One region of the Allobosea sp. RAF48 genome, then DNA from elsewhere that is predicted to be linked to it. Evidence: predicted binding sites of a transcription regulator. Region 1 holds the regulator's gene; each other region holds the start of a gene.
The links. Region 1 encodes PhoB, which activates phosphate uptake and scavenging genes when phosphate is short. Its sites were predicted from a motif close to TGTCATNNANCTGTCAT; they were not measured.
Positions count from the first base shown of each region.

Region 2: a site for PhoB is predicted at 2,053-2,069, ahead of AB4Z10_RS19915 (RNA degradosome polyphosphate kinase). Genes of this name have one in related genera too.
Region 3: a site for PhoB is predicted at 6,647-6,663, ahead of AB4Z10_RS10860 (glycerophosphodiester phosphodiesterase). Genes of this name have one in related genera too.

Region 1 is NZ_JBFRDZ010000015.1:163,590-174,436, reverse strand. It holds gene ppk2 (polyphosphate kinase 2) at 1-294, opposite strand, end outside; gene AB4Z10_RS24440 (ATP-binding protein) at 412-1,467, shown strand; gene pstS (phosphate ABC transporter substrate-binding protein PstS) at 1,581-2,606, shown strand; gene pstC (phosphate ABC transporter permease subunit PstC) at 2,832-3,806, shown strand; gene pstA (phosphate ABC transporter permease PstA) at 3,819-4,703, shown strand; gene pstB (phosphate ABC transporter ATP-binding protein PstB) at 4,743-5,549, shown strand; gene phoU (phosphate signaling complex protein PhoU) at 5,633-6,352, shown strand; gene phoB (phosphate regulon transcriptional regulator PhoB) at 6,369-7,067, shown strand; gene AB4Z10_RS24405 (hypothetical protein) at 7,166-7,345, shown strand; gene AB4Z10_RS24400 (DUF3175 domain-containing protein) at 7,600-7,884, opposite strand; gene AB4Z10_RS24395 (SpoIIAA family protein) at 7,901-8,287, opposite strand; gene AB4Z10_RS24390 (LysR family transcriptional regulator) at 8,342-9,265, opposite strand; gene argH (argininosuccinate lyase) at 9,360-10,775, shown strand; gene AB4Z10_RS24380 (amino acid ABC transporter permease) at 10,772-10,847, shown strand, end outside.
Region 2 is NZ_JBFRDZ010000011.1:162,143-172,989, reverse strand. It holds gene AB4Z10_RS19915 (RNA degradosome polyphosphate kinase) at 1-1,993, opposite strand, end outside; gene AB4Z10_RS19910 (HdaA/DnaA family protein) at 2,121-2,819, opposite strand; gene AB4Z10_RS19905 (AI-2E family transporter) at 2,827-3,936, opposite strand; gene AB4Z10_RS19900 (CDP-alcohol phosphatidyltransferase family protein) at 4,029-4,559, opposite strand; gene purM (phosphoribosylformylglycinamidine cyclo-ligase) at 4,703-5,776, shown strand; gene purN (phosphoribosylglycinamide formyltransferase) at 5,833-6,387, shown strand; gene AB4Z10_RS19885 (helix-turn-helix transcriptional regulator) at 6,324-7,112, opposite strand; gene AB4Z10_RS19880 (hypothetical protein) at 7,364-7,726, opposite strand; gene AB4Z10_RS19875 (hypothetical protein) at 7,813-8,013, opposite strand; gene AB4Z10_RS19870 (MipA/OmpV family protein) at 8,297-9,139, shown strand; gene ndk (nucleoside-diphosphate kinase) at 9,255-9,677, opposite strand; gene AB4Z10_RS19860 (hypothetical protein) at 9,770-10,039, opposite strand; gene AB4Z10_RS19855 (DUF2147 domain-containing protein) at 10,389-10,775, shown strand.
Region 3 is NZ_JBFRDZ010000004.1:419,376-427,412, forward strand. It holds gene tgt (tRNA guanosine(34) transglycosylase Tgt) at 1-942, opposite strand, end outside; gene AB4Z10_RS10825 (ArsC family reductase) at 1,125-1,481, opposite strand; gene AB4Z10_RS10830 (phosphoribosyltransferase family protein) at 1,607-2,197, shown strand; gene AB4Z10_RS10835 (glutathione S-transferase N-terminal domain-containing protein) at 2,212-2,916, opposite strand; gene AB4Z10_RS10840 (hypothetical protein) at 3,000-3,224, opposite strand; gene guaA (glutamine-hydrolyzing GMP synthase) at 3,308-4,876, opposite strand; gene AB4Z10_RS10850 (RsmB/NOP family class I SAM-dependent RNA methyltransferase) at 4,922-6,220, opposite strand; gene AB4Z10_RS10855 (hypothetical protein) at 6,403-6,543, shown strand; gene AB4Z10_RS10860 (glycerophosphodiester phosphodiesterase) at 6,712-7,872, shown strand; gene AB4Z10_RS10865 (PepSY domain-containing protein) at 7,986-8,037, opposite strand, start outside.

The sequences.
Region 1 (10,847 bases):
GAAGACGATGACGATGCGCTCGCCATGCTTGGAGGCCCAGCGCGTCAGCTTCTGCAACTCGATCTGGAGCAGCTCGAGCTCGCGATTGTAGCGCTTGCGCTTCATCCGCTTGCCGTAGGGATAGTCGCCGCTGTGATAGGCGGCATCGATGATGGCTTCCGGCAGCGTGTCGGCCTCGATGTCGAAACCCTTGAGCTTGGGGGACACGGGACGGGCCTTCGCCGGCTTGGCGCTCTCGCCCGCGGACAGCGCGATCGGCGCGTTGGCGTTCGAACCCGAGAATTTCTTTGCCATCGCTGCCTCCTCTTCGGGCAAAGCCTAGCCGGCTGACGTGCGGAAGGGAATTGACGCCTTTCCTTCTTCCGCCCAGGAAGGGCAGGCCGGCTGGTGCCGGCTCGTTCCGAGCGCTCCATGGCCGACATTGCCCCTTCCTCTTCCGCGACGATGCGGACCATGATCGAGGCGCTCGGCGTCCCCGTGGTGCTGCTCGACGAACAGGGCATCGCCCAGGCGCTCAGCCCTGCGATGCGCGCGCTTGTTCCGGGGCTCGAGATCGGCAAATTCCTGGCGCTCGTGCTGCGCGATCCCGATCTCAACGATGCGATCGAGCAGGTCGCGCATGAGGGCGGGCGCGACACCGTCGAGCTCGTCGAACGGGTGCCGTTCGAGCGTGCCTTCCGCATCCACATCGCGGCGCTGGGCGGCGGACGGCGGCGGCCGACGCTGCTCACCTTCCAGGACCTCAGCGAGCAGCGGGTGATCGAGCGGATGCGCGTCGATTTCGTCGCCAATGCCAGCCATGAGCTGCGCACGCCGCTGGCCTCGCTGCTCGGCTTCGTCGAGACGTTGCAGGGGCCGGCGCGCAACGACGAGCGCGCGCGGGAGCGCTTCCTCGGCATCATGCGCGAGCAGGGGCTGCGCATGGCGCGTCTCGTCGACGATCTTCTCTCGCTCTCGCGTATCGAGCAGCGCGCTCACGTCGCGCCCGACACGCCGGTCGATCTCGCCGGCATCGCGCGCGAAATCGTCGACTCGCTCACATTGATGGCGCGCGAGCGCGAGGTCACACTGGCGCTCACCACGCCGCGCGAGCCGCTGCTGGTCCCCGGCGACCGCGACGAATTGCTGCGGCTGATGGAGAACCTCGTCGAGAACGCCATCAAATACGGCAAGCAGGGCGGCGAGGTGAAGATCACCGTCGAGGCCGGCGAGGATGAGGCCAGCTTCCACGTTCGCGACGATGGGCCGGGGATTGCGCCGGAGCATCTGCCGCGCCTGACCGAGCGCTTCTACCGTGTCGACACCGCCGCCAGCCGCGAGGCGGGCGGCACGGGCCTGGGGCTGGCTATCGTCAAGCACATCGTGCTGCGCCATCGCGGCAGGCTGACGATCGAAAGCAAGCCGGGCGAGGGGGCGACCTTCAAGGCGATCCTGCCGCGTTTCGAGGCCCAGCGCGCAGGCCGCTGAGCCGCCGCTTCAACGGCTTTGTGACAGTTTTCATGACGACGTGTCATCCGGCTGTCATATAGGGGGTGTTCTGACAGGGGAGCTGTCAACAGCGACCCAGAGAGGACATCTCAATGCGCAAGATTCTCGTTCTCGCGGCCGTAGCCGTCGGGATCGCCGGTTCCGCCCAGGCTGCCGACATCACCGGCGCCGGCGCGACCTTCCCCTTCCCGATCTATTCGAAATGGGCCGAGGCCTACAAGAAGGACACCGGCACGGGCCTGAACTACCAGTCGATCGGCTCGGGCGGCGGCATCCGCCAGATCAAGGCGAAGACCGTCGCCTTCGGCGCGACCGACGCTCCGCTCAAGGGCGAGGACCTCAGCAAGGACGGCCTGATCCAGTTCCCGACCGTGATGGGCGGCGTCGTTCCGGCCGTGAACATCGCCGGCGTCGAGCCGGGCAAGCTCAAGCTCTCGGGCGACATCATCGCGCAGATCTATCTGGGTGACATCAAGAAGTGGAACGACCCGAAGATCGTGGCGCTCAACGCCGGTCTCGCCCTGCCGGACGCCAACATCAACCCGGTCTACCGCTCTGACGGCTCGGGCACGACCTTCGTGTTCACCGACTACCTCTCCAAGGTCTCGGCCGACTGGAAGTCCAAGATCGGCGCCAACCAGTCGGTCCAGTGGCCGGTCGGCATCGGCGGCAAGGGCAACGAAGGCGTCTCCGCCTCGGTCAAGCAGGTCGCCAATTCGATCGGCTATGTCGAGTACGCCTATGCCAAGCAGAACAAGCTCGCCCACGCCCTGGTGAAGAACGCCGACGGCAACTTCCCGGCTCCTGAGGAGAAGGCCTTCCAGGCAGCCGCCGCCAATGCCAACTGGCAGGAGCAGCCGGGCTTCGGCATCTCGCTCAACAACCAGAAGGGCGCGGATGCCTGGCCGATCACCTCGGCGACCTTCATCCTGGTCCATGCCAAGCCGGAGAAGCCGGAAGAGGTGCAGGCCGCGCTGAAGTTCTTCGACTGGGCCTACAAGAGCGGCGACAAGCTGGCGAGCGAGCTCGATTACGTCGCCCTGCCGTCGACCGTGAAGGATCAGGTCCGCAACGCCTGGAAGGGCGTGACCGACACCGCCGGCAAGCCGATCTTCTGATCGCTGCCAGCGACAAGGTGAGGCGGGCCAGTCCCGCCTCACCGATACATGCAGCCCTCATCCTGAGGAGCCGCGGTATGCGGCGTCTCGAAGGATGATCCAGAGCGCGCTGGAGCCTCCTTCGGGACGCTCCTGCGGAGCGCTCCTCAGGATGAGGGCTGAGGTTGATCGGAGTCGGGTGACCGGCTGCAGGCAACCTCTGCCACGACACCGGAGCCTCCGCGGATGACCGCAGCAACCGACATGACGAGCATCCCCGGCGCGAGGCCGGCCGCCCGCAAGACGCCGAAGGCGGGCTTCGACCTCTTCTTCCGCAATGCCAGCTTCGCGGCGGCGCTGCTCGTGCTGGTGCTGCTCGCCGGCATCATGATCTCGATGATCATCGGCGGCTGGCCGGCCTTCCGCGAGTTCGGCCTCGGTTTCATCACCTCCAGCGTCTGGGATACGCAGAACGAGCAGTACGGCGCCTGGCCGGCCATCGTCGGCACGCTTTCGACGGCGTTGATCGCGCTGGCGATCGGCGTGCCGCTTTCGCTCGGCATCGCGATCTACCTGACCCAACTGGCGCCGGGCTGGTTCAAGAAACCGGTCGCCACCGCGATCGAGCTGCTCGCCGCCGTGCCCTCGATCATTTACGGCATGTGGGGCCTGTTCGTCTTCGTGCCGCTCTTCGCGGCCTATGTGCAGATCCCGCTCTCAAACATCGTCGAGGGCATGCCGGTCGTCGGCACCATCCTCTATTCACGCTCGCCCTCGGGCCTCGGCATCTTCACCGCCGGCCTGATCCTGGCCTTCATGATCGTGCCGTTCATCGCATCGATCACCCGCGACATGCTGGAGCAGATCCCCTCGGTGCTGCGCGAGAGCGCCTACGGCATCGGGGCGACGACCTGGGAGGTCGTGCGCCACGTGCTGGTGCCGCAGGCCGGCGTCTCGATCATCGGCGCGATCATGCTCGGCCTCGGCCGCGCGCTCGGCGAAACGATGGCCGTCACCTTCGTCGTCGGCAACGCCAACCGCCTGTCGGCCTCGATCCTCGATCCCGGCTCGACCATCGCCTCGCGCATCGCCAACGAATTCAACGAGGCGATGGGCCTGCAGCTCAACGCGCTGATCGCGCTGGGCTGCATCCTGTTCTTCGTCACCTTCGTCGTCCTCGTCATCGCGCGGCTGCTGGTCGCCCGCGTCAAGCGCTACTGAGGTCTTTCGTTCATGACCATGACGACCACGCCCCGCGAGCTGCCGCACACCCCCTGGGGGCGCGTGCGCCAGTCCCGCCGCACCGCCGACCGGCTGATGAAGATCATCGCGACCGGCTTCACCTTCTGCGCCATCTTCGTGCTGTTCTGGATCCTCGGCATGCTGCTGGTGAAGGGTATCGGCGGCCTCTCGCTCGCCACCTTCACCGCGGTCACCCCCGGCCCGGGCACGGAAGGCGGCGGCCTCGCCAACGCCATCGTCGGCTCCTTCGTGCTGACCTTCCTCGGCATTGCCATCGCAACCCCGATCGGGGTTCTCGCGGGCACCTGGCTCGCCGAATACGGCAGGGGTTCCAAGCTCGCGCACCTGATCCGCTTCATCAACGACATCCTGCTCTCGGCGCCGTCGATCCTGATCGGCCTGTTCGTCTACGTCATCCTGGTCGAGCCCTTCCGCGGCTATTCCGGCTGGGCCGGCGGCGTCGCGCTCGGCATCATCGCGATCCCGGTCATCGTGCGCACCACCGAGGACATGCTGAACCTCGTCCCCGGCCCGCTGCGCGAGGCGGGGGCCGCGCTGGGCGCGCCGCCTTCGGTCGTCATCACCTCCGTGACCTGGCGTGCGGCGAAGGCCGGCATGATGACGGGCATCCTGCTGGCGCTCGCCCGCATCGCCGGCGAGACGGCGCCGCTGCTCTTCACGGCTCTGAACAACAATTTCTGGTTCTCGCCCTCGCTCGCCGGCGGCGTCTCGAACCTGCCCGTCACGATCTATCAGTTCGCCTCCGCTCCCTACGAGAACTGGCAGCAGCTCGCCTGGGCGGGATCGCTGATCATCACGGTCTCGATCCTGCTGCTTTCGCTCATTGCCCGCCGCGTCGTCGCTGGCGGCAAATAAGACTTGAATCCAACCCGGTCGCGCCCGACCTTGAGGACCATGTCGATGCTTTCGACCCTTGAACTCTCCCCGCAGACGCTCGATGCCGAGGCGCCCGTCCGGATCGCGGTGAAGAACCTCGATTTCTACTACGGCGAGCACAGGGCGCTGAAGAACATCAATCTCGATTTCCGCGACCGGCACGTCACCGCGCTGATCGGCCCGTCCGGCTGCGGCAAGTCGACCCTGCTGCGCATCTTCAACCGCATCTACTCGCTCTATCCCGAGCAGAAGGCCACCGGCGAGATCCTGCTCGACGGCCGCAACATCATCTCCAACGACGTCGACGTGAACGAGCTGCGCTCGCGCGTCGGCATGGTCTTCCAGAAGCCGACGCCCTTCCCGATGTCGATCTACGATAACGTCGCCTTCGGCATCCGCCTCTACGAGAAGCCGCCGAAGTCCGAGCTCGATGACCGTGTCGAGGGCGCGCTGCGCCGTGCCGCGCTGTGGGACGAGGTCAAGGACAAGCTGAAGAGTTCCGGCATGGGTCTCTCCGGCGGCCAGCAGCAGCGCCTGTGCATCGCCCGCACCATCGCGCAGAAGCCGGAAGTGATCCTGTTCGACGAGCCGACCTCCGCGCTCGACCCAATCTCGACCGGCAAGATCGAGGACCTGCTGGAACAGCTGAAGAGCGACTTCACGATCGCGATCGTGACGCACAACATGCAGCAAGCTGCACGCATCTCGCAGTACACCGCCTTCATGTATCTGGGCGAGGTCATCGAGTTCGCGCCGACCAACACCATCTTCATGAACCCGGCCAAGAAGCAGACGCAGGACTACGTCACCGGCCGGTTCGGCTGAGCCGCGGCAGAGTTCTTTGTTTGTCGCATTTTCTTCGCGCGAACCGGTCCGATTTCGCTTGAAAATGCTTTGAGGATAACGCCATGACCGACCACATCGTCCGCTCCTACGACACCGATCTCGAAGGCATCCGCCGCAGTCTTGCCGAAATGGGCGGCATGGCCGAGCGCATGCTGGGCGACTCCACCGTGGCGCTGGTGCGCCGCGACACCGGCCTCGCCCAGAAGATCATCACCGCCGACCAGCGCCTCGACAACCTGCAGCGGGACGTCGAAGAGAAGGCGGTGCTGACCATCGCCCGGCGCCAGCCGCTCGCGAACGACCTGCGCGAACTGATCTCGGCGATCCGCATCGCGGCCGACATCGAACGCGTCGGCGATCTCGCCAAGAACATCGCCAAGCGCGCCGTCGCCATCGCCGGCCAGTTCCAGCCGCCGCACCGCGCCGTGGTCGGGCTCGAGCACATCAGCCGCCTGGTGCAGGCGCAACTCAAGGACGTGCTCGACGCCTACGCCGCAGGCAACGAGCAGAAGGCGCTCGAGGTCTGGCGCCGCGACGACGAGATCGACGCGCTCTACACCTCGCTGTTCCGCGAACTCCTGACCTACATGATGGAGGATCCGCGCAACATCACCTTCTGCACGCATCTCCTGTTCTGCGCGAAGAACATCGAGCGCATCGGCGACCACACCACCAACATCGCCGAGACGATCCATTACCTCATCACCGGCGACTCGCTCGACGTGAACCGGCCGAAGCTCGACACGACCAATATCGAAGTCGAGGCGGTCACGGGCAGCTGAGGCGAGGCAAGGAATCATGGCCGCACGCATCCTGATCGTCGAGGACGAGGAGCCGCTGACCCTGCTGCTGCGCTACAATCTCGAAGCCGAGGGCTTCGAGGTGGACAGCGTGGCGCGCGGGGACGATGCGGAGCTTCATCTGCGCGACCACACCCCCGATCTCGTGCTGCTCGACTGGATGCTGCCGGGCCTCTCGGGGATCGAGCTTTGCCGCCGGCTGCGGTCGCGACGCGACACCGAGCGCGTGCCGATCATCATGCTGACCGCGCGTGGCGAGGAGACCGAGCGCGTGCGCGGGCTCGCGACCGGCGCCGACGACTATGTGGTGAAGCCCTTTTCGTTGCCGGAGCTGATCGCGCGCATCCAGGCGCTGCTGCGCCGCGCCAAGCCGGGCCATGTCGCGGGACTGCTTGCCGCCGGCGACCTCGAACTCGACCGCACCACACGGCGCGTCCGCCGCGCCGGCAGCGAGCTGCATCTCGGCCCGACCGAGTTCAGGCTGCTGGAGTTCCTGATGCAGGCGCCCGGCCGCGTCTATTCGCGCGCCCAACTGCTCGACGCCGTCTGGGGCCGCGACGTCTATATCGACGAGCGCACCGTCGACGTCCATGTCGGCCGGCTGCGCAAGGCGATCACGCCCGCCAATACCAAGGACCCGCTGCGCACCGTGCGCGGCGCCGGCTACGCCTTCGACGAGACTTTTGCGCGCAGCTGAGCGGCGCTCCAGCTCTCCTCTTCATCGCGACTGGCGATGAACCTTGCCTGCTCGCTCGCGTTGACCCCGAAGGTCAGCGCGAGCCAGAGGAGGTCGCCATGAGCAAGATGCGCCCATCCCGCCGGCCAGTCGAAGCGACAAGGGCCCGGGCGAGCCGGATCATGCCGGGCACGATATGCGCAGCGCTAGGAGGTGGCGAGCGCCGCCCGAGCCAGCATGACCAGCAGGGCAACACCCGCATCAACACGAGCCATCAGGGTCTCCAGCAGGATCGTTGAGGAGGCTGCCCCATGCTGGCCTCGACGAAGGCGCCGCGAAGCATCCGGCACGGCGGCCGGGCTCGTCCCATGAGAATGCGGAGAAGCCGGCGGACATCCGCAAGCCGCCTGCCGACGACGAAACCCGGCAGGTTCGCGTTTTCGGGCGGTGGTGGCGAGCGCGACAGCCATCGCTCGCATGATCCGGCCCGCAAGGGTGGCGGCCCCGCGAGAAGCCCCCTACAGGACGATCCCTGAAGGGGCCGGCAGGAGCCTCAGCCCTCTCGGTAGAAGAGGCGGCGCAAGCTGTGCTTGGCCGCTTCCAGCGTCCTGCGCCGCTCGGCCGGCAGGTTCCGGCCGGCGCGGTTGATGTAGAAAGTCAGCATCGACATCGCCGAGCGATAGGGGCTCGACTTGCGGAGCCGGCTGTGTTCAGCCGACCGCTTCAGCGAACGTGCGATCCGTCGCGGATCGCCCTGCTTGAACACCGCCTTCTCAAGATCGAGCGCGTTGCTCCGGGTGGTGATATCGGCCGACCACCTGCGTTTGTGGGCAGTCATGGCGTCCTCCTGTCGGTCAGGCGTTTGGCCCGCCCTCGATGTCACCGGCCCAGGTCAGTGCGGTCTCGTACTCCTCCGGCTTGAAGGTGCGGACGGTCACGAAGGGGATCGCTGGGTTGAGCAGGTCGACGAAGGCGGCAAGCCAGCCCCTGTCGGTGATCACCGCCTCGCGCGGGAAGCGCTGCAGCTCCCAGAGCTTGCCGAGGCTGTAGCGCGCATCCTTCCAGGCGGCAGCCAGGGTCATATCGGTGAAATCGGTGAGGTCGGCGAGGATGCCGACCTTCTCGTGTCGCGCGAGCTTCGCCTCGATATCGGCCATGATCCCATCGAGATCGTCACTGGTCAGCGTCTGCGACAGGCGGTAGGCGCCGACATGGTCCGGGGCAGGCAGAATGGTGAACATGGCTCCTCCTTGCTCCAGACAACGCGGGGCAAGAGCGGAAGTTTCGCCCGATGATCAGGCCGCTGCGGGCGCACGGGTGGCGGCGTCGAACCGGGCCGCTTCGGCGCGCAGCCAGCCGACGAATTCATCGAGGCCGGGGCGTTGCGGCTGGCCAACCGGGAGGGTGAGCCAACAGCCCGTCGCACTGGTGAAGCCGAGGCCGAGCGGGTTGATAAGCGCGCCGGAAGCCAGCTCGTCGGCGACATAGCAGCGCGGCATCAGAGCGACGCCCAGCCCGGCGACGGCGGCGCTGGTGATCACGGAATAGTAGCCGTAACGCACGGTGTGCTCGGGCACCGCGCCGCGCAGGTCGTGGGCCTCGGTGAACTCGGCCCAGAAGGTCGGCATCTGGTAGTGCTGCAGCAGCGTCATCTTCTGGATATCGGCGGCACGACGAAAGCCGCCCATGCGCTCGACCAGGCTCGGCGCGGCGACGAGGGCAACGTCGCGGCCGAAGAGGTAATGCGCCTCCTTGCCGGGCCAGGGCGGGACGCCATGGGCAATGTCGAGATCGGGCTCCTCGGTCTCGCTCTCGCTGACATAGTTGGTGAACTGGACGTCGACGCCGGGATGCGCCGCAGCGAAGGCCGGAAAGCGCGACATCAGCCAGCGCTCGCCGACGATGGCGACCATGTGCAGGCGGATCGGCCGGGCAATGGCGCTGCGCTCGGCGAGGCGCCGGGCGCCCCGCTCCATCTGCTCCAGCGCGGCTTCGGCATAGGGCAGATAGATCGCGCCGGCCTCGGTGAGCTTGAGGCCGAGCGGGCTGCGGTCGAACAGCACGGCACCGAGATGGTGTTCCAGCGACAGGATCTGCTTGGAGACGGCACTCTGCGTCAGGTTGACGACCAGGGCGGCGCGGGCGGTCGAGCCCAGCCTTGCAACCGTGGTGAAAGCTCGCAAAGCGGTCGATGACGGAGGAGGCCGGCCGGCGGCCATGGGGTATTCCTTTTTGGACTATCGCTGCGGAGATCGTTTCGTTTGCCGGGCTTTCGGTCAAGAGGCCATTCTTCCCTAACGGGAGGACAAGCTCATGAACCAGACGACGCGCCTGTGGGGTGGACGCTTCCGCAAGCCGCCCGATCCGCGGCTGATGAAGCTGTCGAGCGCGGCCGGTGAGCACGCGAGGCTGGTGCCGCAGGATGTTGCGGGCGGCAAGGCGCATGCGGCCGAACTCGGACGCGCCGGGCTGCTGACGGCGCAGGAGCTCCAGACCATCCTGACCGCGCTCGACGCGATCGCGCGGGACACGGTCGAGGGGCGGATCACGCCCGGCCCGCAGGACGAGGATGTCCATACCTTCATCGAGCGCATCCTGACCGAGCGGATCGGCTCGACGGGCGCCAAGCTCCGGGCAGGGCGCTCGCGCAACGACCAGGCCGCGAACAATCTCAAGCTCTATCTGCGCGCGAAGTCGCGCTCGCTCGCGGCGATGCTGGCGGAACTCCTGACCGCGATCGCCGATCAGGCCGAGCTGCATGCGGCCTCGGTCAGCCCCGGCTTCACCCATCTCCAGAGCGCCCAGCCGGTCACCTTCGGCCATTGGCTGATGGCGCATGGCCAGGTGCTGATGCGCGACGCCTCGCGCCTGACCGACTGGGAAAAGCGCTCCGGCCAGTCCCCGCTCGGGGCGGCGGCGCTTGCAGGCTCGGCGATCACGCTCAATCCCGAGCTCAGCGCCAAGGCACTCGGCTATGACGAGCCGTTCGAGAACTCGGTCGACGCGGTCGGCGCGCGCGACCATGTCGCGGAATTCCTGTTCGTCGCGGCGATGCTGACGACCAACCTGTCGCGGCTCGCCGAGGAGGTGACGCTGTGGGCTTCCAGGCAATTCGCCTGGGTGACGCTGGACGATGCCTTCGCCACCGGCTCCTCGATCATGCCGCAGAAGAAGAACCCGGACATCGCGGAAATCTCGCGCGGCCGGGCGGCGCGGCTGACCGGCGACCTCGTCGCCATGCTCGGCGCATTGAAGGGGCTGCCGCTTTCCTATAACCGCGACCTCGCCGAGGACAAGCGCGCCGCCTTCGACGCAGTCGACGTGCTGGAAGAGGTGCTGCCGGCCTTCGCCGGGCTGATCGCCAGCATGAGCGCCGACGCCGAGACGATGCGCGCCCAGGCCGGTTCCGGCTTTGCGCTGGCGACCGAGGTGGCAGATCATCTCGCCCGCAACGGCGTGCCTTTCGCCGAGGCGCATGAGATCACGGGGGCGCTGGTGCGCTATTGCGAGGAACTGGGCCGGGAGCTTGAATCGCTCGACGCCGTCGATCTCAGGGCGGTCGATCCGCGGCTCGATGCCGGGGTCCTCGACCATCTGACGCTCGATGCCGCGGTCGCTGCGCGCAGCGGCCATGGCGGCACGGCGCCCGACCGCGTGCGCGAACAGATCGACCGCTTCCGCGGCAAGCTCGCCGCCCTCGAAACCTGGAGCCGGGAGACGGGCCAATGAGCGTCGCCACTTCGCCGATCAGCAGCCGGGATCTCGCCCAGGTCTCGCATCTGAGAATCGTGCCGCGGCGCT
Region 2 (10,847 bases), on a different contig from region 1:
TGATCTGATCAAGCAACTGCTGATGCACGGTCGGATTGAGGATCGGCGTCAGGGCCTCGACGCGGCGATCGAGGTTGCGCGGCATCAGGTCGGCCGAGGAGATGTAGACCTTGGCCTTGGGCGAAGGCATGCCGTGGCCGGCCCCGAAGGCATAGACGCGGGTGTGCTCGAGGAAGCGGCCGATGATCGATTTGACCCGGATATTGTCCGAGAGGCCGGGCACGCCCGGCCGCAGGCAGCAGATGCCGCGCACGACGAAGTCGATCTCGACGCCGGCCTGGCTGGCGTCATAGAGGGCGTCGATGATCTCGGGATCGACCAGCGAATTGCACTTGCCCCAGATCGCGCCCTTGCGGCCGGCCTTCACATGGGCGACTTCCTCGGCGATATCATCGAGCAGGCGCTGCTTGAGGCTTGTCGGCGAGACGGCCATGCGCTCCAGCCCGGCCGGCTCGGCATAGCCGGTGATGAAGTTGAAGATGCGCGCGACGTCCTGCGCGATCACCGGGTCGGCGGTGAAGAAAGAGACGTCGGTGTAGATGCGGGCCGTGATCGGGTGGTAGTTGCCGGTCGCGATATGGCAGTAGCTGACGAGCTGGCCGGCCTCGCGCCGCACCACCAATGACAGCTTGGCGTGGGTCTTGAGCTCGATGAAGCCGTAGACGACCTGGACGCCGGCGCGCTCCATCTCCTTCGCCCAGCGGATGTTCGCCTCTTCGTCGAAGCGCGCCTTCAGCTCGACCAGCGCCGTCACCGACTTGCCGGCCTCGGCAGCTTCCGTCAGCGCCTTGACGATCGGCGAATTCGCCGAGGTGCGATAGAGCGTCTGCTTGATCGCGACGACATTGGGATCGCGCGCCGCCTGCTGCAGGAACTGCACGACGACATCGAAGCTCTCATAGGGGTGGTGGACGAGCAGGTCCTTCTGGCGGATCGCGCCGAAGCAATCGCCGCCATGCTCGCGGATGCGCTCGGGGAAGCGGGCGTTGTAGGGCTTGAACTTCAGGTCCGACCGGTCGACGCCCACAAGTTGCGAGAGCTCGTTCAGGCCGATCATGCCGTTGACTTCGACGATCTCGTCGGCATCGACCTTGAGCTCGCGCACGATGAGCCGGCGCAGATGCGCGGGCATGCCGGTCGAGAGCTCGAGCCGGATGACGACGCCGAGCCGGCGCTGCTTCAGCATGGTCTCGAAGACGCGGACGAGGTCCTCCGCCTCCTCTTCGATGTCGAGATCGGAGTCCCGGATGACGCGGAAGGAGCCGGTGCCCTTGACCTCGTAGCCGGGGAAAAGCTTGCTGATGAAGAGCGAAACCGCGTCCTCAAGCGTGATGAAGCGATGCAGCCCCTCGCGGGCGAGATCGGGCAGTTCGATGAAGCGGTCGATCTTGGTCGGCACCCGGATCAGCGCGTCGAGCTGGCGCCCGTCGTTCTTGCGCTCCAGCGCCAGCGCGATGGTGAAGCCGAGATTGGGGATGAACGGGAAGGGGTGCGCCGGGTCGATCGCCAGCGGCGTCAGCACCGGGAAGACGTAATTGAGGAAATAGTCCTCCAGCCAGATCCGGTCCTGCGAGCCGATGTCGCCCGGCTGCAGCAGGTGGATGCGATTCTCATGCAGATCGTGGCGAAGCTCCGCCCAGCGCGCCTGCTGGTCGTCGGTGAGGGCCGAAACCGCCTCGCCTATCGCGGCGAGCTGCTCGGCCGGGGTGAGACCGTCCTGGCTCGGCGTGACCACGCCGGCCTTGAGCTGCTCGCGCAAGCCGGAGACGCGGACCATGAAGAACTCGTCGAGATTGTTCGCCGAGATCGACAGGAAGCGCAGCTGCTCCAGCAGCGGGTGACTGCGATTCGAGGCCTCCTCCATGACGCGGCGATTGAACTGCAGCCAGGACAGCTCGCGGTTCATGAAGCGCTCGGTCTGCCGGCGCAGCGGCGCCGCATCAGCCTCGCCGGAGAGCTTCTCCAGCTCGTCGGTCACGGTCTCGAGAGTCATGCGCTTCACCCGTGTCCTGATCGTCTTTCCGCTCATGGCGCCGTTGAAGCCATTCTAGCGTGACGTTTCGATGACGGGCGACATGATTTCGTATGACAGCATGGCCGCTCTGCAAGCACGCGCTCTTTCACGCGGGCTCCTCGGGAAACAATTCCGACAGCACTTCCTGCACAAGCGGGCGCGTGACGCGCCGACCGCGCTCCAGCGCGACGCGATCGAGACGGTCCACCACCTGCCGCGCGGCGGCGAAGGAGCGCTCCATCCTGAGCGCCAGCGCCTCGATGACGGCCGTGTCGACAACGAGCTGGCGGTCGATGAAGAGCTTGACGAGGAGCGCCCGCAGCAGCCCGTCATCGGGCGGCTCGATCGTGGCGCCCGGTGCGAGCCGCAGCCGCGACAGCAGGTCCGGCACCCGCAGGCCCCAGCGGTCGGGTTCGGTGCGCGCCGTCAACAGCAGATGCCCCCCGCGTGCCTTCATCGCGTTCATCAGATGAAAGAGCGCGGCCTCGTCGAACGGCCCGGCGTCGCAATCCTCGACCACCAGGGCGCCGCCGGAGACAAGGTGCGGGACCTTTGCCTCGCTCAGCTCCGTGGCCTGAATCGTCCAGGCATGGGCGGCGCGGGCCCAGATCGCGGCAAGATGAGTCTTGCCGGCACCTTCGGGCCCGGTCAGCCGCAGCCAGGCGTCAGGCCATTGCGGCCAGCGTTCGATCAGTCCGTAGGCCGCCTCGTTGGAGGGGCCGACCAGAAAATCCTCGACGCCGTGGCGGCTGTCGACGGGCAGGTCGAGGGCGAGCTGGCGCGGACGTGGTGGCACGTCGGACATGATCGGCTCAAAGCTCGGCGTCGGCACGCGCCTTCGCCGAGGCGGAACGCCTGGCGCCGATGCCATGGTAGAGATTGCTGGCGAGATATTGCCGCAGCGCGAAGCGGCAGAGCACGCCGATAACGGCCGCAAGCGGCACCGCCAGCAGCAGGCCGACGAAGCCGAACAGCGAGCCGAATGCAAGCAGCGCGAACATCAGCCAGACCGGATGCACGCCGATCGAATCGCCGACGAACTTGGGCTGGAAGATGTTTCCTTCGAGGAACTGGCCGGCGAGGAAGACGCCGAGCGTCGCCAGCGGCCAGGTCCAGTCAGGCCAGAACTGCACGATCGCCACGCCGACCGAGAGCACGAGCCCGGTCAGCGAGCCGACATAGGGGATGAAGGACAGGAAGCCGCTGATGATGCCGATCAGCGCGCCGAAATTGACGCCGATGATGCTCAATCCGATCGCGTAGAAGGTGCCGAGCAGCAGGCAGACGAGAGCCTGGCCGCGCAGGAAGCCCGCGATGGCCATGTCCATCTCGTGCAGGAGACCGCGGATGGTGTCGCGGTGATCGAGCGGCAGCCAGCTGTCGACGGCCGCGACCATCCGATCCCAGTCGACCAGGAGATAAAAGGCGATGACCGGCGTCAGCACGAGCAGCGAGAACACGCCGACGATGGCGGTGCCGCCACTCCAGAGCGACTTCAGCAGGCCGCCGACCCATTGCGTCGCCTGACCGACGAGGTTCCCCAGCGAGTTCTGCGCCTCCTGCTGCAGGTTGCCGCCGCCGAAACGCTCCAGCCAGGGGAATCCTTTCTCCATCGCGAGTGCCTGCAGCTTCGCGGCGTCGGAAGGCAGCCTGTCGACCAGCCCGGCGAGCTGCCGCCCCAGCAACGGCGCCAGCAGCACCAGCCCCAGCACAAAAATAATCAGGAAGATGATGAGGATGACGATGGTCGCCGTCAGCCGGTTCATGCCCATCCGCTCCAGCCTGTCGGCCAGCGGATCGAGGAGATAAGCGAGCGCGAGCGCCGCGATGAACGGCAGCAGGATGTCGCGCAAGAGCACGAGCAGGAGAACGAAGACCAGGAGGGAGCCCAGCCAAAAGCCGATCTGGCGCTGCAACGTCATCGATCAGCCTCTTTCGCCTATCCGACCAGCGGAATGGGACAAATGTGCACGGAAAGCCGCAGTTCCAAGCGCCGGCCGCATGTAAAACTTCGTCAGCCCGCCATGTGGCGCAGCCAGAAGGCGAGATAGGCCGTCATCGAGGCGAGCGTCAACAGAGCGACGACGAACTCCGCCGCCGCGGCAGCCCACCCGAGATCGATGCCGAAGGCGCGCGAGCCCAGCGCCAACGCTGCAAAAGCAATCTGCGCTGCGGTGTTGAGCTTGCTGACGACGAAAGGCGCGATCGTCACCGGCCGCCCCATCAGCCAGGACAGGATCACGGCCGCCACGATCATGAGGTCGCGCGCCACGACCAGGATGACGAGCCAGGCGGGCACCACACCGACGACCGCGAGCGTGACGTAGATCGAGACGATCAGCGCCTTGTCGGCGATCGGATCGAGATAGGCGCCAAGCTCGCTCGCCATGCCGCAGCGCTTGGCGAGGAAGCCGTCGATCGCATCCGAGAGCCCGGCCACCACAAAAAGAATGAAGGCGATATCCCAGCGCGCATTGACGATCATGACGATCACCAGCGGCACCAGGAACAACCGGCCGACGGTGATCAGATTGGGGATCGTCATCCAAAACGCCCGAGCGCATCTCGACAGAAGAAGACGCTAAGATCGCCGACAGTGGATCGGCAAGAGCGAAAACGCCGATACGCCTTGCAAGGCGCGGCGCGCTTGCCTATCGCTCGCGCGAGCACAAAGGAAGGCAAAATCCAATGAGCAAGCCCGGCGCAAACGGACTGACCTATGCGCAGGCGGGTGTCGACATCGACGCCGGCAACGCCATGGTCGACGAGATCAAGCCGCTGGTGCGCGCCACGCGCCGGCCGGGCGCCGACGCTGAGATCGGCGGGTTCGGCGGGTTGTTCGATCTCAAGGCTGCCGGCTTCAGCGACCCGATCCTGGTCGCCGCCAATGACGGCGTCGGCACCAAGGTGAAGATCGCGATCGAGAGCGGACTGCACTCGACGATCGGCATCGACCTCGTCGCGATGTGCGTCAACGACCTCATCGTCCAGGGCGCCGAGCCCCTGCTCTTCCTCGACTATTATGCCACCGGCAAGCTCGACCCGAAGGTCGGCGTCGAGATCGTGCGCGGCATCGCCGATGGCTGCCGCCAGGCCGGCTGCGCGCTGATCGGCGGCGAGACCGCCGAGATGCCCGGGATGTACGCCGAGAAGGATTACGACCTCGCCGGCTTCGCGGTCGGCGCGGCCGAGCGCGGCACGCTGCTGCCGCGCGAGGACCTGCAGCCTGGCGACGTGGTGTTCGGCCTGCCCTCCTCCGGCGTGCACTCCAACGGCTATTCGCTGGTGCGCCGCATCGTGGCGCTGAGCGGGCTGGGCTGGGGAGCCCCTGCTCCCTTCGCTCCGGCCAAGAGCCTCGCCGAGGCGCTTCTGGAGCCGACCCGCATCTATGTGAAGCCGCTGCTGCAGGCGCTCAAGGCGACTGATGGAATCAAGGCGCTGGCGCACATCACCGGCGGCGGCTTCCCCGACAACATCCCGCGCGTGCTGCCGGAGGGACTCGGCGTCGCGCTCGATCTGCCGGCGATCCCGGTTCCGCCCGTCTTCGGCTGGCTCGCCAAGGTCGGCGGCGTCGCCGAGCGCGAGATGCTGCGCACGTTCAACTGCGGCATCGGCATGATCGTCGCGGCGCAGGCCGACAAGGCCGATGAGGTTCTCGCCGCTCTGGAAGCGGCCGGCGAGGTCCCCGTGAGGCTCGGCGAAATCGTCCCGGTCGCGGCCGGCGAGGAGCAGGTCAGCTACCGCGGCAAGCTCTCGCTGTGAGCACGGCCAACGCCCGCAAGCGCGTCGGGGTGCTGATCTCCGGGCGCGGCTCCAATATGGTCTCGCTGGCAGAAGCGGCGCAGGCGCCCGGCTACCCGGCCGAAATCGCGCTCGTCATCTCCAATATCCCCGACGTCGCAGGGCTCGACCGGGCGCGAGGCTTCGGCATCGCCACCGCGACGATCGACCATCGCTCCTTCGGTAGGGATCGCGAGGCGTTCGAGCGCGCGGTGGACGAGCTCCTGCGCGTCAACCAGATCGATCTGGTCGTTCTCGCCGGCTTCATGCGCATCCTGACGCCCTGGTTCGTAAAGCGCTGGGAAGGGCGGATGATCAACATCCACCCTTCGCTGCTGCCGCTGTTCAAGGGCACGCATACACATCGGCAAGCCCTTGAAGCCGGCGTCAGCGAGCATGGCTGTTCGGTGCATTTCGTCGTGCCGGAGCTCGACGCCGGACCGGTGATCCTGCAGGCGAAGGTGCCTGTCTTGCCCGGCGACGACGAGGAGACGCTGTCCAAGCGCGTCCTCGTCGAGGAGCACAAGCTCTATCCGGCAGCGCTGGCGGAGGTCGCCTCCGGTCGTGCCAGGCTGGCCGGCGACCGGGCCTGATCCTCCCCACCCTCTCGCTTGCAGCGCTCCCACTCCTCGCGCGCCCTCTCCTCCTCCTTCTGCCAACGGCGGAAGAGGTCGGCACGACGGGCGGGATAGCGCTCCTCCAGCGCTATGAGGCCGGTCATGCGGTCGGTGCGGAAATGGCGGAATGCCTGCCGGAGCTCGCACCAGGCAATGACGATGCGCACGCGCTCGTAGAAGGTCATGCCGATCGGCCAGATCATGCGCTGTGTCGCGTGGCCGCTCTCGTCGCTGTAGTGGATCGAGAGCTTGCGGCCATTGCGGATGGCGGCACGCACGGCGGCGACGTCAACCTGATCGACCGGCACGTCGCCGGGATAGGACGCCGCGAACAGCGCACCATCGAGCAGGATCGGCCGCAGATGCGGCGGCAGCACGGCGGCGACCTTGCTGACCACATCCTCGGCAGCGCGTGCAAGCACAGGATCGGCGCGCTCGCTCAGCCAGCGCATGCCGACCAGCACGGCCTCGATCTCGTCGGGCGAGAGCATCAGCGGCGGCAGGTCGAACCCGGCGTCGAGCACATAGCCGATGCCAGCCTCGCCGCGCACGGGAACGCCCTGGCGCACCAGCGCGCCGATGTCGCGATAGACCGTGCGCACGGACACATCGAGCTCGGAGGCCAGCGTCTCGGCGGTCACGGGGCGCCTGCGGCGACGCAGGCTTTGAATCATGTCGAGCAATCGTTCGGCGCGCTGCACGGCGTCGTCTCCCTACCCGGCCTCGTAGCTGAGGCACCATGGCCCAGCTGGGGTGACAGCTTCTGTCAGGAGCGTGTCAGCAGCAAGGCTGGAGACGGAACGAGCGCCGAACGGGGAACCGACCGTCATACTCGGGCTTGCCCCGAGCATCTCTCATCGGACGAGGCTCCTGCGCCTCCTTCAGATCGAGATTCTCGGGTCTGCGCTTCGCTTCGCCCGAGAATGACACCTCTAGAGGGTCGGACCGCCGTTCAGAACGGCCGCTTGAGCTTGCACTGGTCGATGAAACGCAGGCCCTTCTCGCGGGCCGAGTCGTTGAAATAGCCGGTGTCCCTGAACGCCTGGATCTCGTCCTTGGTCATGGCGTTGACCGTGCCCTTGGCGTAGCAGCTGCACGGGGTGTGCACGGCTTCGCGCGTCGTGCCGAGGAGCTGCGACTGCGTGATCAGGCAGGCGTCGAAGGCGCGCAGCTGGATCATGTAAGGGGTGAGGTTCTTCGCGGTCGGGTCCGGCGGCGGCAGCGCCGTCGAGCTGCTTGCGGCATAGGCCGAGACGCTCGCCAGGATCGACAGTCCACCGGCCAGCACGACCGCACCCATCCGCCGCATCATCATGATTTCGCCTGCCCTTCGAGAACGGGGCACATCGCGATCACCATGCTGCGCCCACGGTTCGGCATGGCCATAGAGCTAGGTCAGCGTCAAGAGGACGCGCGGTCTCTTACTGCGGTTTTCAAGGATAGTGCTTCCGCTGTGACGTTTTCCGACTGGCTGTCGCCGGTAACCGACCGGACACCGGGTTCGATTCCGAACCCGGGCTCGTCGATGACCGGAGCCCGGTCCGCCAGCTCGAGAAAGATGGCGGCGCAAAGCAGCCAGACGATCGCCACTTCCATAATCATCGCCGCCTCCTGCGCCCCCGCCGGCCGGAGTCTTCCGGCCCACAAGCGCACTCTGGCGACCATCGATTAACGACCGGTTCCCGGCCTCGTGCCGTGAAAGCGCCACGGCCCGGCCGCAGGGGGCTCACGTGGACCAGACTGGCAAAAAGAAAGCCAACTTTGATCCAACACGTTGATATTCCTGCGATAACGAAAAACTCACCTTAACCGTGCATTAATCCCCTTCCCTCAGATTGCCCTCATTCAATCGATCGGACGCGCCGTCGCGTCGGAGTTCTGGACTATGCGTTGCGTTGCGTATCTGGCTGGTCTGGCGACCTGCCTCTCCCTCTCGCTGCCCGGCAGTGCCCAGGCGCAGTCGAGCGATTATTCGACCCTCACCTCACCCCAGCCGGCCCAGAACTGGTACCTGACGCTCGGCGCCGGCGTGCGCTATCAGCCGGACTACACCGGCTCGGATGACTATATCTTCCGCGTCCGGCCGATCATCTCGCTCGGCAAGGGCCTGAAGAGCACCTGGTGGAGCGCCGAAGACGATGCGATGCTCAGCATCGGCTTCTTCTCCGGACAGGGCTGGCGCATCGGCTTCTCCGGCGATCTGCTTTGGAAGCGCAGCGCCAAGGTCAATCCGGCGCTCGTCGCCATGCCGGAAACCAAATTCGGCGCCGAGGCCGGCGGCTTCGTCGAGTTCTATCCGACCTCCTGGCTGCGCGCCCGCGCCGATCTGCGCCGCGGCATCGTCGCCCATGACGGCGTCGTCGCCGATCTCAAGCTCGACGCCTTCTCCAATCTCGGCCCCTGGACCCTCGGCGTCGGCCCGCGCATGCGGATCGCCTCGGCCGACTATGTGCGGACCTATTTCGGCACCTATGGCGCGATGCCCGGCACCGGCGGCTTCCTGCAGCGCTTCAATGCCGGCGTCCACACCGTCGGCGCCCTGGCGCAGCTGACCTATCACTGGTCCGATCAGCTCCAGACCACCGCCTATGTCGAGTACAAGCACCTCGTCGGCGACGCCGCACGCTCTCCGATCGTCAGGCCGTTCGGCTCGCGCGACTCGATCACCATCGGCCTTTCCGCGAGCTACTCCTTCGATACCGGGTCGAACTACTCCTTCGGGCTCTGAGAAGCCGCAAGCCACGGCAGGGCTTGCTCCGGCCATGGCTGGCGGACCCAAAAGAAAAGGGCGGACCGGAAGACCGGTCCGCCCTGCTGCTTTTCAGCTCAGCTTGCGGCTGGGATCAGCCGACGATCTCGTTACCCGAGAAGAACTGGGCGATCTCGACAGCCGCAGTCTCCGGCGCATCCGAGCCGTGCACGGTGTTCTCGCCGACCGACAGGGCGAAGAGCTTGCGGATGGTGCCCTCGGCGGCGTTCGCCGGGTTGGTGGCGCCCATCACGTCGCGATAAGCCGCGATGGCATTCTCGCCTTCCAGCACCTGCACGACGACCGGGCCGGAGGTCATGAACTCGACGAGCTCGCCGAAGAAGGGGCGCGCCGAGTGGACGGCATAGAAAGTCTCGGCCTGGGCCTTGGTCATCTGGATGCGCTTCTGCGCGACGATGCGCAGGCCGGCCTTCTCGATGACAGCGTTGACCGCGCCGGTGAGGTTGCGCTTCGTCGCGTCGGGCTTGAGAATGGAGAAGGTACGCTGGACAGCCATCGAATGATCCTTGGATGCGGTGCAAAAAGGGGAATGCGGCGCGCTTATAGCCGCCGCCTCCCTGCCCCACAAGGCTCGTGGCCGCGCTGTTCTCAGTGCCGCGTCAGGAAGGCACGGGCCTCGCGCAGCGCTTCGGCGATCTGATCGCGGCTCATCTCCCGCGCCAGCTCGTGGCGGTGCGGCGCCGCCCGGGCACAGCCGCGGGCAAAGGCGACGTTAAACCATTTCTGCGCCATGACGACATCGACGGCTCCTGCCCGCCCCGAAGCATGCATCAGGCCGAGTTCGTAGTAGGCCTCGGCCGAAACCTCCGCCGGGATCACCAGCGAAGCGGGGACTGCGCTCATCTCCATGCGTGCCATGACACCACCCTCTTGTCGTTGTGCCGACCACCCGTCCAAGGCCTCGGCGATGAGTGCGAGAGTGAGCCCGACCTTTAAAATGCGAGCTAAATTTTGCGATGAATCGAGTCTCAACGAGACGTAATCGCCTGGTTAAAGCAACCAAGGGTTCACTTCATAATCCCGAAAATAGAAGTGATTTCAACGATCTGTCAGATCAGCTTCGCACCCGTCGTTGAGATTGGATTCACCTTGCGCACCGGAAACGCGGGCAGCCTCTTCCCTCGCGACAGCTTGAGCGACGCCGAAACGTCGATATAGTTCATATCTGAACCATGCGGGCATAGCTGGTCGGATAAGGGAGGATCGGATGAATCACGAGACCGGATCGAAACTCGCAGCCCTGGCCGCGCTCGGCATGCTTGCGGGCATCACGACGGCACGCGCCCAGGAGGTCGTCGGCGTCTGGGAGCGGGATACGGGTGCTTCGCGCGTGCGCTTCAGCAAATGCGGCGAAGCGCTCTGCGGCTCGCTCTCCTGGCTCAAGGACCAGAACGGGCCGGCCAAGGTCGGCCAGCGCATCTTCTACGACATGAAGCCGAACGGCGAGAACAAGTGGAGCGGCAGCGCTTTCAACCCGGAGGACGGCAAGACCTATTCCGGCACCATGACGCTCACCGGCAGTTCGCTGACCACGGCCGGCTGCGTCATGGGCGGGCTGATCTGCCGCTCGGTGAAGTGGACTCGGGCGAACTGAGTGCTGCCGTCATGCTCGCCCTTGTGGCGAGCATCCACGTCTTGAACGCTGCTTTCGATCTGCCGAGACGTG
Region 3 (8,037 bases), on a different contig from region 1:
GATCGGCCGCGGGTCCTCGGCGTGCTTGGCGTTCTTGAGGTTCATCCGGCCGAAGCGGGTGAAGATCTGGCCGTGGCGGCCGGCGCGGGTTGGCATCACGCAATCGAACATGTCGATGCCGCGCGCCACCGCTTGGACGATGTCGTCCGGCGTGCCGACGCCCATGAGGTAGCGTGGCTTTTCCTGCGGCAGATGCGGCTCGACCGTCTCGATCATCGCCAGCATGATTTCCTGCGGCTCGCCGACCGCGAGACCGCCGACGGCGTAGCCCTTGAGGCCCATCGCGGCGAGCTCGCGCGCGCTCTCGACACGCAGATGCGGCACCGCCCCGCCCTGCACGATGCCGAACAGCGCCCGTCCGGGATGGTTGCCGAAGGCCGCCTTGCAGCGCTCGGCCCAGCGCAGCGACAGGCGCATCGCCTTCTCCGCCACCTTGTCCTCGCAGGGCAGCGCGACGCATTCGTCGAGCTGCATGACGATGTCGGAGCCGAGCAGATTCTGGATCTCGACCGAGCGCTCGGGCGTAAGGACATGCTTCGAGCCGTCGATATGCGACTGGAAGGTAACGCCCTCCTCCGTCAGCTTCCTCAGCTGCGACAGCGACATCACCTGGAAGCCGCCGGAGTCGGTCAGGATCGGATGCGGCCAGTTCATGAACTTGTGCAGCCCGCCGAGCCTGGCGACGCGCTCGGCACCCGGGCGGAGCATCAGGTGATAGGTGTTGCCGAGCACGACATCGGCGCCGAGCGCCCTCACCTGATCGGGATACATGCCCTTCACGGTTGCGGCGGTGCCGACCGGCATGAAGGCGGGCGTGCGGATGACGCCGCGCGGCATGCTGATCGCGCCGGTGCGGGCGGCGCCGTCGCGGGCGGCGACATGGAAGGCGAAGTCGGTTGTCGCGGCGGTCTGGGGCTGCGCGAGTTCGGGCTGTGCGTTCATGCGCTGCGAGGTAGAGCAGCACGCGCCTTTAGGGAAGAGGCGCGCGCGCTGGATGGGCGTTCGCCGCCGTCATGCTCGAGCTTGCCCCGAGCATCTCAGGACTAGAGGGCTCTTGAGCCTCATTCAGGAGATTCTTAGGTCGGCGCTAGGCGCCGCCCGAGAATGACGGCAGTCGCCCAGGCTCAGCCCTTCGCCAGCGCCGCCTCGTAGATTTCGGGCTTGAAGCCGACGACCGTCCTGCCTTTGCCGAGATCGAGCACCGGGCGCTTGATCATCGAGGGCTGGGCGAGCATCAGCGCGATGGCCTTGGCCGCATCGAGCCCCTGCTTCTCGGCGTCGGGAAGCGCACGGAAGGTCGTGCCGGCGCGGTTGAGCACCGTCTCCCAGCCATGCTCCTTCACCCAGCGCTCGAGCGAGGCCTTGTCGATACCACTCGCCTTGTAGTCGTGGAACGCGTAGGTCGCACCATGGCCGTCGAGCCAGCTGCGCGCCTTCTTCATCGTGTCGCAGTTCTTGATGCCGTAGATGGTGATCGTCATGCCTTCGCCCGGACTGTGTGGAATGTCGCAGCATCCGCCACCCAGCTGTCATCCGGGTTTGTCAGCAAGACTGCAAACAGGCATGACATGGCGGATGACATCGTCGGATGCAGGCAGGAGATAGCATGGATATCGTCTCGGCCTCAGCGCAGAAAACGCCGGCGCCACCTGCTTTTCCCCATCGCCGCTGGAAGGACCACCCGGTCGTCGGCGTCGACTTTCCCGATGCCACGACCTTCACCTGCGACGGCCGCTGGATGCAAACGGCCTGCGAAGCCCTGGCGGCCCATCTCGATGAGGAAACCGACCTTCTTGCCGGAATCGACGTCGGCGGCCTCGGCTTTGCGGGCGCGCTGGCATTCCGAAACGGCCTCGGCTTCATCGATATCCGCAAGGTCGGTTCGATCCGCGCGGACGTCGTCCGCAGTCTCGCGGCCAATTACGAGCTCGGCAATGGCGTCGCCCTGTCGAAGGGCCATCGGCTCGACGGACGTCATGTCGCCATCATCGACGACTGCCTGATCACGGGCGGCATCGCGCTGGCGACGGCGCAGCTGCTTCGCCGACTTGGCGCACACTGCACGCATGCGCTCTTCGTCTTCGAACTCGACGGGCTGGGAGGCCGCGAACGACTTGCCCAGGGCGGCATCTCCGTGCACGCCCTGGAAAGACTGGCACCGGTTCAGCCCGTGCCCTCCCCCAGCGATATGCCCTGAGGGAGTGCCGGCATTCAGGGGCGCTTCGGGATGTCGAGGCCGCGCTGGACCGCGGGGCGCGACAGGCAGCGCTCCAGCCAGATCGGCACATGCGTCAGGGTGGAATAGTCAACGAGTTCGCCTGCCCCGTAGAAGCCGACGAGATTGCGCACCCAGCCGAGGATCGCGATGTCGGCGATGGTGAATTCGTCACCCATGATCCAGGTGCGGCTCGCCAGGCGCTCCTCCAACACAGCGAGCAGGCGCTTGCTCTCGCTGGCGTAGCGGTCGCGCGGGCGCTTGTCCTCGTATTCGCGGCCGGCGAACTTGTGGAAGAAGCCGAGCTGGCCGAACATCGGGCCAATCGCCGCCATCTGGAAGAACACCCACTGGATGGTCTCGTAGCGCGCGGCCGGATCCTTCGGCAGCAGCTTGCCGGTCTTCTCGGCGAGATAGAGCAGGATCGCGCCCGACTCCCACAGGCCGAGCGGCTTTCCATCCGGCCCGTTCGGATCGATGATCGCGGGAATCTTGCCGTTCGGGTTGAGCGAGAGGAATTCCGGGCCCCAGGTCTCGTTCTTGCCGATGTCGATGAGGTGGGGCTCGTAAGGCAGTTCCAGTTCCTCCAGCGCGATCGACACCTTCACGCCGTTCGGCGTCGGCAGCGAATAGAGCTGGATGCGGTCGGGATGGCTGGCGGGCCAGCGCTTGCTGATCGGGAAAGCGGAGAGATCGGCCATAGGGTGCTCCGGTTGAATCGGAAGAGCTTCGGTGCCGGACGATAGAGCCGCGCGCGCCCAAAGCAACGGGGCGCCCGGCTCAATCACCACAAGGCCGGCTTGCGAGGTTGCACGATCTCGGGTCGACCAAGGGCCAACGGCCGAGGATTTCGTCCGGTTTGCGGGGGAACGCTGCGGATCAGGACGAAATTCTTCACCGTCCAGCTCAGCGGCAGCACGCGAAACGCCAGCGTGCGATAGCGGTCGTAGAGCAATGTCAGGTGGGGCCTGCACGCAAGCCGCTTGCTGCGAAAACCGCCTGCCCTCATTTCCCGATCCAGGGCAAGCGACGGGCAGCGCCGTCAGGGCGGCATGCGCTCATGGCCGATGACGCGGCCGCGAGCGCCCGCGCTCACTCCCACTCGATCGTGCCGGGCGGCTTCGAGGTCACGTCGTAGACGACGCGGTTGATGCCCTTGACCTCGTTGATGATGCGGGTCGCGGCGCGGCCGAGGAAGTTCATGTCGAAGGGATAGAAATCCGCGGTCATGCCGTCGACCGAGGTCACGGCGCGCAGCGCGCAGACATGATCGTAGGTGCGGTAGTCGCCCATCACGCCGACGGTGCGCACCGGCAACAGCACGGCGAAGGCCTGCCAGATCACGTCGTAGAGCCCGGCCTTGCGGATCTCGTCGAGATAGATCGCATCCGCCTTGCGCAGGATGTCGAGCTTCTCCTTGGTGATCTCGCCGGGGCAGCGGATGGCGAGGCCGGGCCCCGGGAAGGGATGGCGGCCGACGAAGGCCTCGGGCAGGCCGAGCTCGCGGCCGAGCACGCGGACCTCGTCCTTGAACAGCTCGCGCAGCGGCTCGACGAGCTTCATCTTCATGCGCTCGGGCAGACCGCCGACATTGTGGTGGCTCTTGATCGTCACCGAGGGGCCGCCGGAGAAGGAGACGCTCTCGATCACGTCAGGATAGAGCGTGCCCTGCGCCAGGAAATCGGCGCCGCCGAGCTTGGCCGCCTCTGCGTCGAAGACGTCGATGAAGAGCCGGCCGATGGTCTTGCGCTTGGCCTCGGGATCGGCACCGCACTTGGCAAGCTCGGAGAGGAACAGCTCCTCGGCCTCAACATGGACCAGCGGGATGTTGTAGTGATCCCGGAACAGGCGAACGACCTCTTCGGCCTCGTTCATCCGCATCAAGCCATGGTCGACGAAGACACATGTGAGCTGATCGCCGATCGCCTCGTGGATCAGCACGGCCGCGACAGCCGAGTCGACGCCGCCGGAAAGGCCGCAGATGACGCGGCCGGTGCCGACCTGCTCGCGGATCTTCTTCTGCATCTCGGCGCGATAGGCCGACATGCTCCAGTCCGGCTTGCAGCCGCAGATCTCTACGACGAAGTTGCGCAGCAGCTTGCCGCCATCCGGGGTGTGGACCACCTCGGGGTGGAACATCGTGGTGTAGAAGCGCCTGATCTCGTCGCTCGCCACCGCGAAGGGCGCGTTCTCCGAGGTCGCCTTGACCGAGAAGCCCTGCGGCAGCTCAGTGACGCGGTCGCCATGGCTCATCCAGACCGGGTAGCGGGAGCCCTTCTCCCAGACGCCGGCGAAGAGCGCCGAAGGAGCAAGGATTTCGACATCGGCACGGCCGAACTCGGCGGCGTGCCCGCCCTCGACCTTGCCCCCGAGCTGATGCGCCATGGTCTGCTGGCCGTAGCAGATACCCATCAGCGGGATATCAGCCGTGAAGACCGCCTCGGGCGCGCGCGGGCTGCCCTCGTCCGGCACCGAGGCCGGGCCACCCGAGAAGATCACGCCCTTGGGCTTCAGCCGCCCGAACGCCTCATCCGCAGACTGGAACGGGGCGATCTCGCAATAGACGCCGATCTCGCGGATGCGCCGCGCGATCAGCTGCGTCACCTGCGAGCCGAAATCGATGATGAGGATGGAGTCGTGATGGGGCTGAGCGCTCGTCATCGCGTCCCGTTAATGGATCGCGCGGGCGTGCGCAACGGCCGCGTCTCAATCCCCCCGCTGGAGGCAAGCCAGATAGAACCCGTCCGTGCCGGCGCGCAGCGGCGAGAGCTGCAGGCCGAATTCCGTGGCGAAGCGGGCGAGCAGGGAGAAGTCGCTTTCCGCGCCCTTGAGCACGTCGATCGGTGCGACCAGAGCAAAGCCGGGATGGCGGCCGAGGAAGGCGCGGATGGCCTCGTCATTCTCGTCCGGCAGCATGGAGCAGGTGATGTAGGCGATGCGTCCACCGGGGCGCACCAGCTTGGCGGCGCGGGCCAGCACCTCGGCTTGGTCCTTGATCCGCTCGGCGAGCGCACCGGGGCGCACGCGCCATTTCGCATCAGGGTTGCGCCTCCAGGTGCCCGAGCCCGTGCAGGGCGCATCGACGAGCACCAGATCGGCGTGGCCGGCAACATCCGCCAGGGGCTCGTGGCCGCGCGAGCGTGGGATGCGCACCTCGACGATACCAGCGCCCGAGCGGGCCACGCGGTCGTGCAACGGTGCGAGCCGCCGGCTGTCGAGATCGGTGGCATAGAGGCTACCGCGGTTCGCCATCAGCGCGGCGAGCGCCAGCGTCTTGCCGCCTGCCCCGGCGCAGAGATCGATGACGGTCTGGCCCGGCCGGGCGCCGGCGAGCAATGTCACCAGCTGCGAGCCTTCGTCCTGAACCTCGAACGCGCCGGCAAAGAAGCCGGGCTCCGTCTGCAGCGAAGGGCCGCGCCCGTCATGACCCGGCTGGAAACGCAGCGCATCGGGCGACCAGGCGCCGGTCTCGGGCTGATGGTGAGCGAGATCCTTGAGCACGGCGTCGCGGGTCGCCTTCAGGCGGTTGACGCGCAGATCGATCGGCGCACGGGCGGCCAGTGCCTGCCCTTCCGCCATCGCTGCCTCGCCGAAGCCGCGTTCGAATGAGGGCCAGAGCCATTCGGGCACATCGGCCCGCACCCAGTCGGGCGCGCCCTCGTCGGAAAAGGCGGTCAGAAGCGCGGTCTCATCGGCGGTGAGCGGCGCAGGGGCGTGGTTCTCGCCCGAAAACAGCGCGGCGATCTCGTCCAGCGGCAGGCCTCGCAGCCCCGCGAGCATGCCGAGAACCAGCGCGCGCGGCTCCTCGGAAGCCATGGCGTAGCCGGCGGACGCCTTGCGCCGCAGCGCATCATAGACGAGCGAGGCGACGGCCGCGCGGTCCTTCGAGCCGGCGAAGCGGCGGGACAGCCCCCAATCCTTCAGCGCATCGGCTGCCGGGCGGCGGCGCTCGATGATGTCCTGCAGCACCTCGATGGCGGCGCTGATCCGGGCGGCTGGCGTCATGGTGTTTCAATCCTGGCACGGACGGCTCGGGCCCGGCGCCGCAAGGCGGTGAGTGGGTGTGCTTCGACCAATTCGAACATGACGCCGAGGCATGGTGGCCCATGCGGCATGCACTTGACGCGGTCGTTTCACAAGCGGAAACACGATGCAACCGCATGTCGCGGCCACCGGGATATTCGCACATGAAAAGCGCCAGCCGCATCGTCATTCTGAGCCTTGTCGCCTTCGGCCTTGCCGCTTGCGCAACCCAGCCGCAGCCGGAATTCACGCCGCCGCCCTCCAAGCGCCTCGACGCGAAGACCACGCTCGAAAACCGCCGTTGACAGCGAGCGCACGCAGGATCGCCCGCGCCCTCGACCGGGGTCGCGGACTTTTTTTGGGGTATCGCATCGCGCGTCAGCCTTTGCTCACGATCCGACGTATTCTTTTCATGGGCCTGTCACATCGCCCGACCTAAGTTCGCGCGCATTTCTGCGAGCCGGGGTCAAACCATGAAAAAAACGCTGCTTCTCTCGACATCGCTTCTCGCCGCACTGGCCATGCAGGCACTGGCGGCCCTCGCCCAGCAGGCGTCCCCCTCGACCGCCCGCAAGCCGCTGATCATCGCCCATCGCGGCGCGAGCGGCTACATGCCCGAGCACACGATCGAAGGCTACAAGCTCGCTATCGAGATGGGCGCGGACTTCATCGAGCCCGACCTGGTGTCGACAAAGGACGGCGTTCTGGTCGTGCGGCACGAGCCGATGCTGAGCGGCACCACCGACGTCGCCGACCGGCCGGAATTCGCCAATCGCAAGACGACGCGCAAGGTCGACGGCATCGACACCACCGACTGGTTCGCCAATGATTTCACCCTGGCCGAGATCAAGACCCTGCGGGCCAAGCAGGCCTTCGCCGATCGCGACCAGTCGCACAACGGCAAGTACCAGATCCCGGCCTTCCAGGAGGTGATCGACCTTGCCAAGTCGGAAAGCGCCCGCACCGGCCACACCATCGGCATCTACCCGGAAACCAAGCACCCGACCTATCACGCCGCGCTCGGCCTCGCCTTCGAGGACAAGCTCCTCGACATGCTCAAGGCTGCCGGCTGGAGCGAGAAGACCTCGCCGGTGTTCATCCAGAGCTTCGAGACCGGCAATCTGAAGTACCTGCGCAAGAAGACGCAGCTGCGCCTCATCCAGCTTGTCGACGGCGACGACGTCGACAAGGACGGCAAGGTCACGCTCGTGGCCCCGTTCGACCGCCCCTATGACTTCGCGGTGCTCGGCGACAAGCGGACGTTCCAGGACATGCTCTCCGCCGAAGGGCTCAAGGAGATCGCGACCTATGCCGACGGCGTCGGCCCCTGGAAGCCCTACATCATGGCTGCCAAGCAGACGATCGGCGCTGACGGCAAGCCGCAGGACCTCAACGGCGACGGCGCCATCGACGAGCGCGACCGCACGCTGATCGCGCCGACGAACGTGGTCAAGGATGCCCATGCCGCCGGCCTTCTCGTCCATACCTGGACCTTCCGCAGCGAGCCGAAGCGGCTGGCCTCGGACTTCAAGGGTGACGCCGCGGCCGAGTACAAGGCCTTCATTGCGCTCGGCATCGACGGCCTGTTCTCGGATTTCTCGGATCAGGCCGTGAAGGCGCGCGACGCGAAGTAAGCTTTTCAACCGGGCAAGGCTAACAGCCGGATAAACCAAAGTCCGCGGCGTCTCCCGCCGCGGGCTTTGGTCGTCAGCGGGCTTCTCGCCCGCTCCCCTTCAAATCAGATTGGTCAATCGCAGACGCGGGTCGTGCGCCGCACCACGCCGCGCGGCGTCTCCCGC